Regions from separate parts of the Pseudomonas extremaustralis genome, predicted to be linked through region 2. Evidence: predicted binding sites of a transcription regulator. Region 2 holds the regulator's gene; each other region holds the start of a gene.
The links. Region 2 encodes sigma-54, which starts transcription at its own class of promoters, with help from an activator protein. Its sites were predicted from a motif close to ANTGGCATNNANNTTGCTNT; they were not measured.
Positions count from the first base shown of each region.

Region 1: flgB (flagellar basal body rod protein FlgB) is a predicted target of sigma-54. The motif match lies at 1,535-1,554, and genes of this name have one in related genera.
Region 3: BLR63_RS01290 (flagellar hook-length control protein FliK) is a predicted target of sigma-54. The motif match lies at 1,705-1,724, and genes of this name have one in related genera.

Region 1 covers NZ_LT629689.1:6,640,797-6,644,069, forward strand. Annotated here, with positions in the region: gene BLR63_RS30800 (chemotaxis protein CheV) at 1-419, shown strand, start outside; gene cheR (protein-glutamate O-methyltransferase CheR) at 463-1,290, shown strand; gene flgB (flagellar basal body rod protein FlgB) at 1,597-2,004, shown strand; gene flgC (flagellar basal body rod protein FlgC) at 2,008-2,451, shown strand; gene flgD (flagellar hook assembly protein FlgD) at 2,468-3,193, shown strand; gene flgE (flagellar hook protein FlgE) at 3,225-3,273, shown strand, end outside.
Region 2 covers NZ_LT629689.1:3,888,126-3,891,398, forward strand. Annotated here, with positions in the region: gene lptA (lipopolysaccharide transport periplasmic protein LptA) at 1-124, shown strand, start outside; gene lptB (LPS export ABC transporter ATP-binding protein) at 124-849, shown strand; gene BLR63_RS17970 (RNA polymerase factor sigma-54) at 1,035-2,528, shown strand; gene hpf (ribosome hibernation-promoting factor, HPF/YfiA family) at 2,604-2,909, shown strand; gene ptsN (PTS IIA-like nitrogen regulatory protein PtsN) at 2,920-3,273, shown strand, end outside.
Region 3 covers NZ_LT629689.1:270,352-273,624, forward strand. Annotated here, with positions in the region: gene BLR63_RS01280 (ATP-binding SpoIIE family protein phosphatase) at 1-1,257, shown strand, start outside; gene BLR63_RS01285 (Hpt domain-containing protein) at 1,291-1,635, shown strand; gene BLR63_RS01290 (flagellar hook-length control protein FliK) at 1,774-3,162, shown strand.

The DNA.
Region 1 (3,273 bases), 2.8 Mb from region 2:
CGGCGCACAAGGCCATCTCGTTGCGTGTGCTGACGGTGGATGACTCTTCAGTAGCGCGCAAGCAGGTCACCCGTTGCCTGCAAACCGTCGGCGTTGAAGTGGTGGCCCTCAATGACGGTCGCCAAGCGCTGGATTATCTGCGCAAGCTGGTGGAGGAGGGCAAGAAGCCGGAAGACGAATTCTTGATGATGATCTCCGACATCGAAATGCCGGAAATGGATGGCTATACCCTCACGGCCGAAATACGCAGCGACCCACGCATGCAAAAATTGCATATCATCCTGCATACTTCGCTGTCGGGCGTATTCAACCAGGCGATGGTCAAGAAGGTCGGTGCCGATGACTTCCTGGCCAAATTTCGTCCTGATGACCTGGCATCCCGGGTAGTCGACCGGATCAAGGCAGCAGATCACGGCTAGGGAATTTCTCCCGGGCGGTCACACGATTTAAGAGGCGGTATCATTGTCTACGGGTAATTTGGATTTCGAACAGTTCCGGGTCTTCCTGGAGAAAGCCTGTGGCATATTGCTCGGTGAAAACAAGCAGTACCTGGTATCCAGCCGTCTCAATAAGCTGATGGAGCAGCAGGGCATCAAGTCTCTGGGTGAGTTGGTGCAGCGTATTCAGGGGCAGCCGCGCAGCGGGCTCAAGGAAATGGTGGTCGATGCCATGACCACCAATGAAACCCTGTGGTTTCGCGATACCTATCCCTTTGAAGTGCTCAAGAGCAAGGTGCTGCCGGAGGCCATCAAGGCCAGTCCTGGGCAGCGCTTGCGTATCTGGTCGGCTGCCTGCTCGTCGGGGCAGGAACCGTACTCGATTTCGATGGCCATCGATGAGTTCGAGCGGACCAACATGGGCCAGCTTAAAGCCGGGGCGCAAATTGTCGCTACCGACCTGTCCGGCACCATGCTCACCAATTGCAAGACCGGCGAATACGACAGCCTGGCCCTGGGGCGCGGTTTGTCCCAGGAACGGCTGCAACGTTACTTCGACCCAAAAGGGGCGGGGCGCTGGGCGATCAAGGCGCCGATCAAGAACCGCGTGGAGTTTCGCTCGTTCAACCTGCTCGACAGCTATGCCAGCCTCGGCAAGTTCGACATGGTGTTCTGCCGCAACGTACTGATCTACTTTTCGGCCGAGGTGAAGAAGGACATCCTGCTGCGCATCCACGGAACCCTTAAGCGCGGCGGCTACCTGTTTCTCGGTGCGTCCGAGGCGCTCAATGGCCTGCCGGATCATTTCCAGATGGTGCAGTGCAGCCCGGGGATCATCTACCAGGCGAAGTAAGCCGTACGCAGACAAAGTGTGGGAGGGGGCTTGCTCCCGATAGCGGTGGTTCAGTTGATGTAGCTATCACTGATATACCGCTATCGGGAGCAAGCCCCCTCCCACATTTGTTTCTGCGGCAAAGCTGAAAAAAACGGCAATCCCATTGCCGCTTTACTGGCACTACGCGGAAACCGGTTGCCGCTTTTCTGGCATTGCCGCCGGCAATTTTCGCGCAAGCCCTTGATTTACGGGGCTGTCAAACATTGGCATGGGCCTTGCTATAACCCTGTTAACGAACAGCAGGTCAGCCTAAAGGTTTCCGCCATGAGCATCAGCTTCGATAAAGCGCTCGGTATCCACGAACAAGCCCTGGGCTTTCGCGCCCAGCGTGCCGAAGTCCTGGCCAACAACATTGCCAACGCCGACACCCCGAACTACAAGGCTCTGGACCTGGACTTCTCCGCCGTGCTCGCCGCACAGCAGGATAAGACCAAGAACGGCACCTTCGCCTTGAATATGACCAACAGCCGTCATATCGAAGCGCAAGGCCTGAGCAGTGGGGACGAGTCGCTGCTGTATCGCACGCCGATGCAGCCGTCGATCGACCAGAACACCGTCGACGCCCAGCTGGAGCAATCGGCCTACGCCGAGAACTCGGTGAACTTCCAGGCCAGCTTTACCCTGCTCAACAGTAAATTCAAAGGGCTGATGTCAGCCCTGCGTGGAGAGTAAGCCATGTCCTTAGCCAGTGTTTTCAATATTGCCGGCAGTGGCATGAGCGCGCAGACCACGCGCTTGAACACCGTCGCCAGTAACATCGCCAACGCCGAGACTGTGTCTTCGAGCATTGACCAGACCTACCGCGCCCGTCACCCGGTGTTCGCCACCATGTTCCAGGGCGGCCAGAGCGGTGGCAGCGATTCGTTGTTCCAGAACAAGGATGCCGCAGGGTCTGGCGTGCAGGTACTCGGCGTGGTTGAAGACCAGAGCAATCTGGAAGCCCGCTACGAGCCTAACCACCCGGCGGCCAACGAAAAAGGCTACGTGTACTACCCGAACGTCAACGTGGTCGAGGAAATGGCCGACATGATTTCCGCCAGCCGCTCGTTCCAGACCAACGCGGAAATGATGAACACCGCCAAAACCATGATGCAGAAGGTCCTGACCCTGGGTCAGTGATAAGGGGCGCCAAATAATGGCCATTGTTGATACGTCTACCAACACAGCGGTCCAGGACCTTTTCAACACCAAGGTCAAGACTGCGACAGACAACACCAGCATCGCCGCCGCGACCAGTGCGGCGACGGGTAACCAATCGCTGGGCAAGGATGCGTTCCTGCAATTGCTGGTGACACAACTGAAAAACCAGAATCCGCTGTCGCCTCAGGACAACGGTGCATTCGTGGCCCAGCTGGCACAGTTCAGCAGCCTGGAAGGCATCAACACCCTGAACGATTCGGTGAATGCGATCTCCAGCAACTTCAGCTCCTCGCAAGCGCTGCAGGCTTCTTCGCTGGTAGGGCGTTCGATCATCACCCAGACCGACAAGGCCTTGGTGGACACAAGCAAGAGCATGACCGGTTCGGTCGCGGTGACTGCGGCAACGGGCAACGTGTCCGTCAAGATCACCGATGCAAGCGGCGCTGTGGTGCGCACCATTGATATGGGCGCCCAGAGTGCTGGCACTTCCAGCTTCATCTGGGATGGCAAGACCGATGCGGGTGATGTTGCTCCCGCCGGTACTTACACCTTCGCGGCGACCACCAAGAGTGACAGCGGCGACTCGGTGGCCCTGGCGACTTCGCTGCCGGCAACGGTGACCAGTGTGACGTTGAGCCAGACCGGCGGCGAAATGGTGCTGAACCTTGCCGGTGGCATGGGCAGCGTCAAGCTCTCGCAAATTCAGACTATCGGTACATAGAGCCGGCTAAATACGGCAGAGGGAGAGAAACATGTCTTTTAATATCGGCCTTAGCGGCCTCTATGCGGCCAACAAACAGC
Region 2 (3,273 bases):
TGAAAAGATCACCTATGACACCGTGAAACAGATTGCTAACGCCGGTCGTGCCAATGGCAACAAGGTCACCGCGCCGCGCCCACGTATCGACATGGTTATCCAGCCGAAGAAGAAGGCCGAGTAATGGCAACCCTGAAAGCCCAGCATCTGGCCAAGGCCTACAAAGGCCGTCAGGTCGTGCGCGACGTCAGCCTGTCGATCGACAGCGGCCAGATCGTCGGCCTGCTCGGCCCTAACGGCGCCGGCAAGACCACTTGCTTCTATATGATCGTCGGGCTGGTCCAGGCGGATCAGGGGCGCGTCCTGATCGACGACCTGGATGTCAGCCACCAGCCGATGCACGGTCGCGCCCGCGCTGGCATCGGCTACCTTCCGCAGGAAGCATCGATTTTTCGCAAACTGTCGGTAGCCGACAACATCATGGCGATCCTCGAGACCCGCAAGGAACTCGACCGTGACGGGCGTCGCAAGGAACTGGAAAGCCTGCTCCAGGAATTCCACATCAATCATATTCGCGACAACCTCGGCATGAGCCTGTCCGGTGGCGAGCGTCGCCGCGTGGAAATTGCCCGGGCCCTGGCCACCAACCCCAAGTTCATCCTGCTGGACGAACCGTTTGCAGGCGTCGACCCGATCTCGGTAGGCGACATCAAGCAGATCATCCACCACCTCAAGGCCAAGGGCATTGGCGTGCTGATCACCGACCACAATGTCCGTGAGACCCTCGATATCTGCGAAACCGCGTATATCGTCAACGATGGACAGCTGATTGCCGAAGGCGATTCCGCGACCATCCTTGCCAACGAACTGGTCAAGGAAGTGTACCTGGGTCACGAGTTCCGCCTGTAACTACCGTGGTGTCACGGCCGTTCGCCAAGGCGCGCGGGAGTCAATGAAAACCTCCGGATTTTTATTGTTACCGCGCTCTAGGCAAAGCCCCCGATATCAGGCATATAATTTGCTTATGTTTGGCGCTCACGCGCCCTGTCGTGGATGGCGCATTGCGCCGGCGAATAAGGTGTTAAGCCCCTGCCATGAAACCATCGCTAGTCCTGAGAATGGGCCAGCAGCTGACGATGACACCGCAGCTGCAACAGGCCATCCGCCTGCTCCAATTGTCGACCCTGGACCTGCAACAGGAAATCCAGGAGGCCCTGGAGTCCAATCCGATGCTCGAACGCCAGGAAGAAGGCGACGACTTCGATAATGCAGACCCACTGGCTGACAACATCGAGCAAAAACCCAACTCCGACGTACAGGAACCCTCCTACCAGGAAACCGCCCCGACGGTGGACAACCTTGAGGAAGGCGACTGGAACGAACGCATTCCCAACGAACTTCCCGTAGACACCGCCTGGGAAGACGTCTACCAGACCAGCGCCAGCAGCCTGCCCAGCAACGATGACGACGAGTGGGATTTCACCACCCGCACCTCCGCCGGCGAGAGCCTTCAGAGCCACTTGCTTTGGCAATTGAACCTGGCGCCGATGTCCGACACCGATCGCCTGATCGCCGTAACCCTGATCGACTGCATCAATAACCAGGGCTATCTGGACGAAACGCTCGAAGAAATTCTTGAAGCCTTCGACCCGGAACTGGACATCGAGCTGGACGAAATCGAAGCCGTCCTGCACCGCATCCAGCAGTTCGAGCCCGCAGGCATCGGCGCGCGCAACCTCAGCGAGTGCCTGTTGCTGCAATTGCGCCAGTTGCCCGCCAAAACTCCTTGGCTCGTTGAGGCCCAGCGCCTGGTCACTGACTACATCGACCTGCTGGGCAGCCGCGACTACAGCCAGTTGATGCGCCGCATGAAGCTCAAGGAAGACGACCTGCGCCAGGTCATCGAGTTGGTGCAAAGCCTCAACCCACGCCCAGGCTCGCAGATCGAGTCCACTGAAGCCGAATACGTCGTGCCCGACGTGATCGTGCGCAAGCATAATGAGCGCTGGCAGGTGGAGTTGAACCAGGAGTCGGTGCCACGCCTGCGGGTCAACCCCCAATATGCCGGCTTCGTGCGCCGCGCCGACACCAGCGCCGATAACACCTTCATGCGCAACCAGTTGCAGGAAGCGCGCTGGTTCATCAAGAGCCTGCAAAGCCGCAACGAAACCCTGATGAAAGTGGCCACCCAGATCGTCGAGCACCAGCGCGGCTTCCTGGAATACGGCGACGAAGCGATGAAACCCCTGGTTCTGCATGACATCGCCGAAGCGGTGGGCATGCACGAATCGACGATTTCCCGGGTAACCACGCAAAAATTCATGCATACCCCACGGGGTATATATGAGCTGAAATACTTTTTCTCCAGCCACGTCAGCACCTCCGAAGGCGGCGAATGCTCGTCCACGGCGATCCGCGCGATCATCAAAAAACTGGTTGCCGCGGAAAATCAGAAAAAGCCGTTGAGTGACAGCAAGATCGCTGGTTTACTGGAGGCACAAGGCATTCAGGTCGCCCGTCGAACCGTCGCCAAATACCGCGAGTCCCTAGGGATCGCGCCTTCCAGCGAGCGAAAGCGTTTGATGTGACGGGCGGGCCACAGCGTTCCAGTGGCAGGCGTTCTTGCCTGCCGCTTTATGCACTGGCAACGAAGGAGAAGCTGTATGCAAGTCAACATCAGTGGACACCAGCTGGAAGTCACCAAGCCCCTGCGTGAGTACACCGAGAGCAAGCTGAACAAGCTTGCGGGGCATTTTGACAAGATCACCAACGTGCAGGTCATCATGGAGGTCGATAAGCTCAAACAGAAAATCGAGGCCACCCTGCACGTACCGAATGCCAAGCTCGTCGCCAATGCTGAGCATGAGGACATGTATGCGGCGATCGACTCGCTCTACGACAAGCTGGACCGCCAACTCATAAAGCATAAGGAAAAGAATCTGCACCTGATGCAAGGTACAGGTCGTTAACTCTCCCCCCATGATCCGACTTGAAACCATCCTGACCCCCGGCCGTTCACTTGTGAATGCGCCGGGCGGCAGCAAGAAAAAAGCCCTCGAACAAATTGCCAACCTGATCAGCCGCGAAGTGCCTGAGCTGGAGATGCAAGATGTATATGAGGCTCTTATTGCCCGTGAAAAACTCGGCTCCACAGGTTTTGGTAACGGCATCGCCATTCCCCACTGCCGCCTGAAGGGCTGCGAGACACCTGTCAGCGCCCTGCTGCACCTGGAAGCTCCCATCGATTTCGACGCCATCGACGGTGCCCCGGTCGACCTGCTGTTTGTACTGCTGGTCCCACAGGCAGCCACCGATGCGCACCTGGAACTGCTC
Region 3 (3,273 bases), 3.1 Mb from region 2:
CAGCGGGTGGCCAAGGCGGTGTTCGACAAGGTGGCCCATTCCGGCTGTATCAATGCGGCGCCGAATATCCGCTACTTGCAGTCGCCCTATGCGCTGTTCAATGGCGATTTGCTGCTGGCGGCCTACACACCGTCCGGTGATATGCATGTGCTGCTCGGCGACTTCACCGGCCATGGGTTGCCGGCGGCGGTGGGCGCCATGCCGTTGGCGGAGGTGTTTTACGGCATGACCGCCAAGGGTTACGGCCTGGCGCAGATCCTTCGCGAGATGAATGCCAAGCTCAAGCGCATCCTGCCGGTGGACATGTTTTGCTGCGCGACCTTGTTGTGCCTGAGTGCGCAGCGGCGAATGGTGGAGGTGTGGAACGGCGGCATGCCCGACGGTTATGTGCATGAGGTCGCCAGCGGCAAGCGTATGCCCCTGCAGTCGCGGCATTTGCCGTTGGGTGTGCTGTCGGCGGACGCTTTTGATGATCGCACCGACGTCTGGCCCATGGCGTTGGGCGACCGCGTGTTCCTGCTGTCCGATGGCGTGCTGGATACCTCCGACGCCAATGACCAGCTGTTCGGTGCCGAGCGTTTGCGGCAGGTCTTTGCCGCCAACCGTGAGCCCGATCGGTTGTTCGAAGAGATCGAGCAGGCTTTGGCGGCGTTTCGGGGCATGGCGCGCGATGACGTGAGCATGGTGGAAATCACCCTGCAACCCGGCCAGTCACTGCGCGCGACCGGGCTGTTGCATGCCGACAGCGGCCAGTCGAGCCCGCCGGATTGGTCGGTGAGTTTCGAGTTCCGCGCCGAGACCCTCAAACGCTACAACCCCTTGCCGTACTTGCTGCAACTGCTGCTGGAGGTCCAGGGCCTGCGTGAGCATAGCGGGGCGCTCTACAGCGTCATGGCCGAGTTGTACTCCAACGCCCTGGAGCACGGCGTGCTGGGTCTGGATTCGCAGCTCAAGCGCGATGCCCAGGGTTTTGCCGAATACTATCGCCAGCGCAGCGACCGGCTGGCGCAGTTGAGCAGCGGTTGCGTGCGGGTGCATGTGCAGGTGGTGCCCACCGAGGCGGGCGGCAAAATGACCCTGTGCCTGGAAGACAGTGGGGCCGGGTTCGACGTGGAACAGGTGCTGGCCCGGCCACTGGATATCGACCGTCTGTCTGGTCGGGGCCTGAGCCTGGTGCGCCAGTTGAGCAGTGCTGTGCGCTGGTCCGACGGCGGGCGCAGTGTCTGCGTAGAGTTTTCCTGGGGGGCTCTGGCATAATCCGCCGATTCTTGATCAAGGAGCGAGCAAGTGGTGGTTGATATTCATCTGGACTCGGAAGTGTTGTCCGGTTTGCAGGAAGTCATGGAGGGCGATTATCCCAAGTTGCTCGATACCTTCCTCGACGATTCGCAAAAACGTGTCGAAGCGCTGCGCAAGGCGCGGGACGACGCCAAGGCGCTGGGCCGGATTGCCCACAGCTTCAAGGGCAGCAGCGGCAACCTCGGCGCGGTGCGGTTGGCGCAGTTGTGCCAGCGGCTGGAATCCGAGTCGGCCGAGGCAGCGGCGGACCTTGGGGCGCTGGTCGACCAGATCGATCATGAGTTTGCACTGGTCAAGCCGATGTATGAGTCCGAGCGCCAGCGCTTCAGTCTTTGAGTTGGGGCGGTAACGCCAGCCCCCACCATTCAGATCGCTTTTTACCCGCCGATGGCGATTGTCGTGCAACTTGGCCCGACTCTTGCTCTATCTCTCGATACTGCAGCCCCGATCCCCATGCAGTGGAGACCTTTACCTATGCCCGTCGCCCCGAATTCGCTTCTTCAGGCTGCCCCCGCGGCCAAGCCTCAAGCGCCCGCCGCCAATCAACCGGCAGTGGCTGCGGACCCGCGGGACAAAGGCCCTGGCTTCGCGCAGGTGTTCGCCAGCCAGGGCGCCAAGCCCTCCGCCAAGCCCTCCGCCAAGGCCGACGACAACACGGCCAAGCCCACGCGGGATAAGCCGGTCGATACCAGTGCCAAGCCCGCCGCCGGTAGCGACAAGCCCTCTGCCGGCAGTAGCAAGCCTTCCTCCAGCGCGCCAGCGGTTGCCGATAGCGGCAATACCTTGCCAGCCGATCCGCCGGCGAAAGCCGACAGCAGCGCCAGCCAGAATGACCCAGCGCCGGTCGATCCGACGCTGACGCAGCAGCCGGCGGTGGACCCGGTCGTTGATCCGGCGTTGATGGCCACGGTCACGCCGGTGGTCGTGCCGGTTCCGGTTCCAGCACCTGCACCGGTGGAAACCCCTGCGCCCGCTGTCACCACCCAGGATGTCAAAGCCCAGCCGGTGGCAGCGGCGCCGATTGCCGCGACCGATCCGGCCAAGCCAGCCTTCGACCCTCAAGCCGACCCGCTGGATGCCATGCCAGCCGTGCGCTTGGCGATGGAGCAGGGCGGGCATGTGTCGGCCAGCAGCCAGGAACCGGCAAAAACCACCGCCGCGCCGACCCAGGACCAACCGACCGCTGCCCAGAGCTTTGCTGCCGGGATGGCCGTTATGGTTGACCAGCAGGCTTCCAAGGACAGCACCGATACAGGTGGCGACAAGGCCTTCGGCGGCTTGATCGAAGGCGGGCTCAAGGATCTGAAAGACGCCAACAGCGACACCCGCGTCGATGACTTCGCCAACCGCCTGGCGGCACTGACCCAGGCCGCTACCCCGAAAACCGCGAACGCCCTGCCGCCGGTCGCGAATGCGCCGCTGGCCATGCATCAGAGTGGCTGGACGGACGAGATCGTCAATCGGGTCATGTACCTGTCCAGCGGCAACCTCAAGTCGGCGGAGATCCAGCTGCAACCGGCCGAGCTCGGTCGCCTGGATATCAAGGTCAACATGACGGCTGACCAGCAGGCCCAGGTCAACTTCATGAGCGCCCACCCGGTAGTGCGTGAAGCCCTGGAAAGCCAGTCCGGCCGGCTGCGGGAAATGTTCGCCCAGCAGGGCATGGGGCAGGTGGACGTCAACGTCTCCGACCAGTCCCGTGGCCAGGAGCAGCAACAACAGCAGGCCCAGACCCGTGGCGTCAGTGGCGGCGGCGGGCGCAGTGACAACGGCGACAGTGGTAGTCATGTCGACGTGGCTGACGCCGTGGCACCGGTGACTGCCACCGTGATCGGCTCCAGCGCCGTCGACTACTACGCCTGACCCAGCAGGAGCCGGCTTGCCGGCTCCTACGCGGATCAGTGTGTTTGCTGACAACTCTGGCATAACACTTGCTCTTGCCTTTCCGTAGATCTATGAATCCCCGAATAGTGA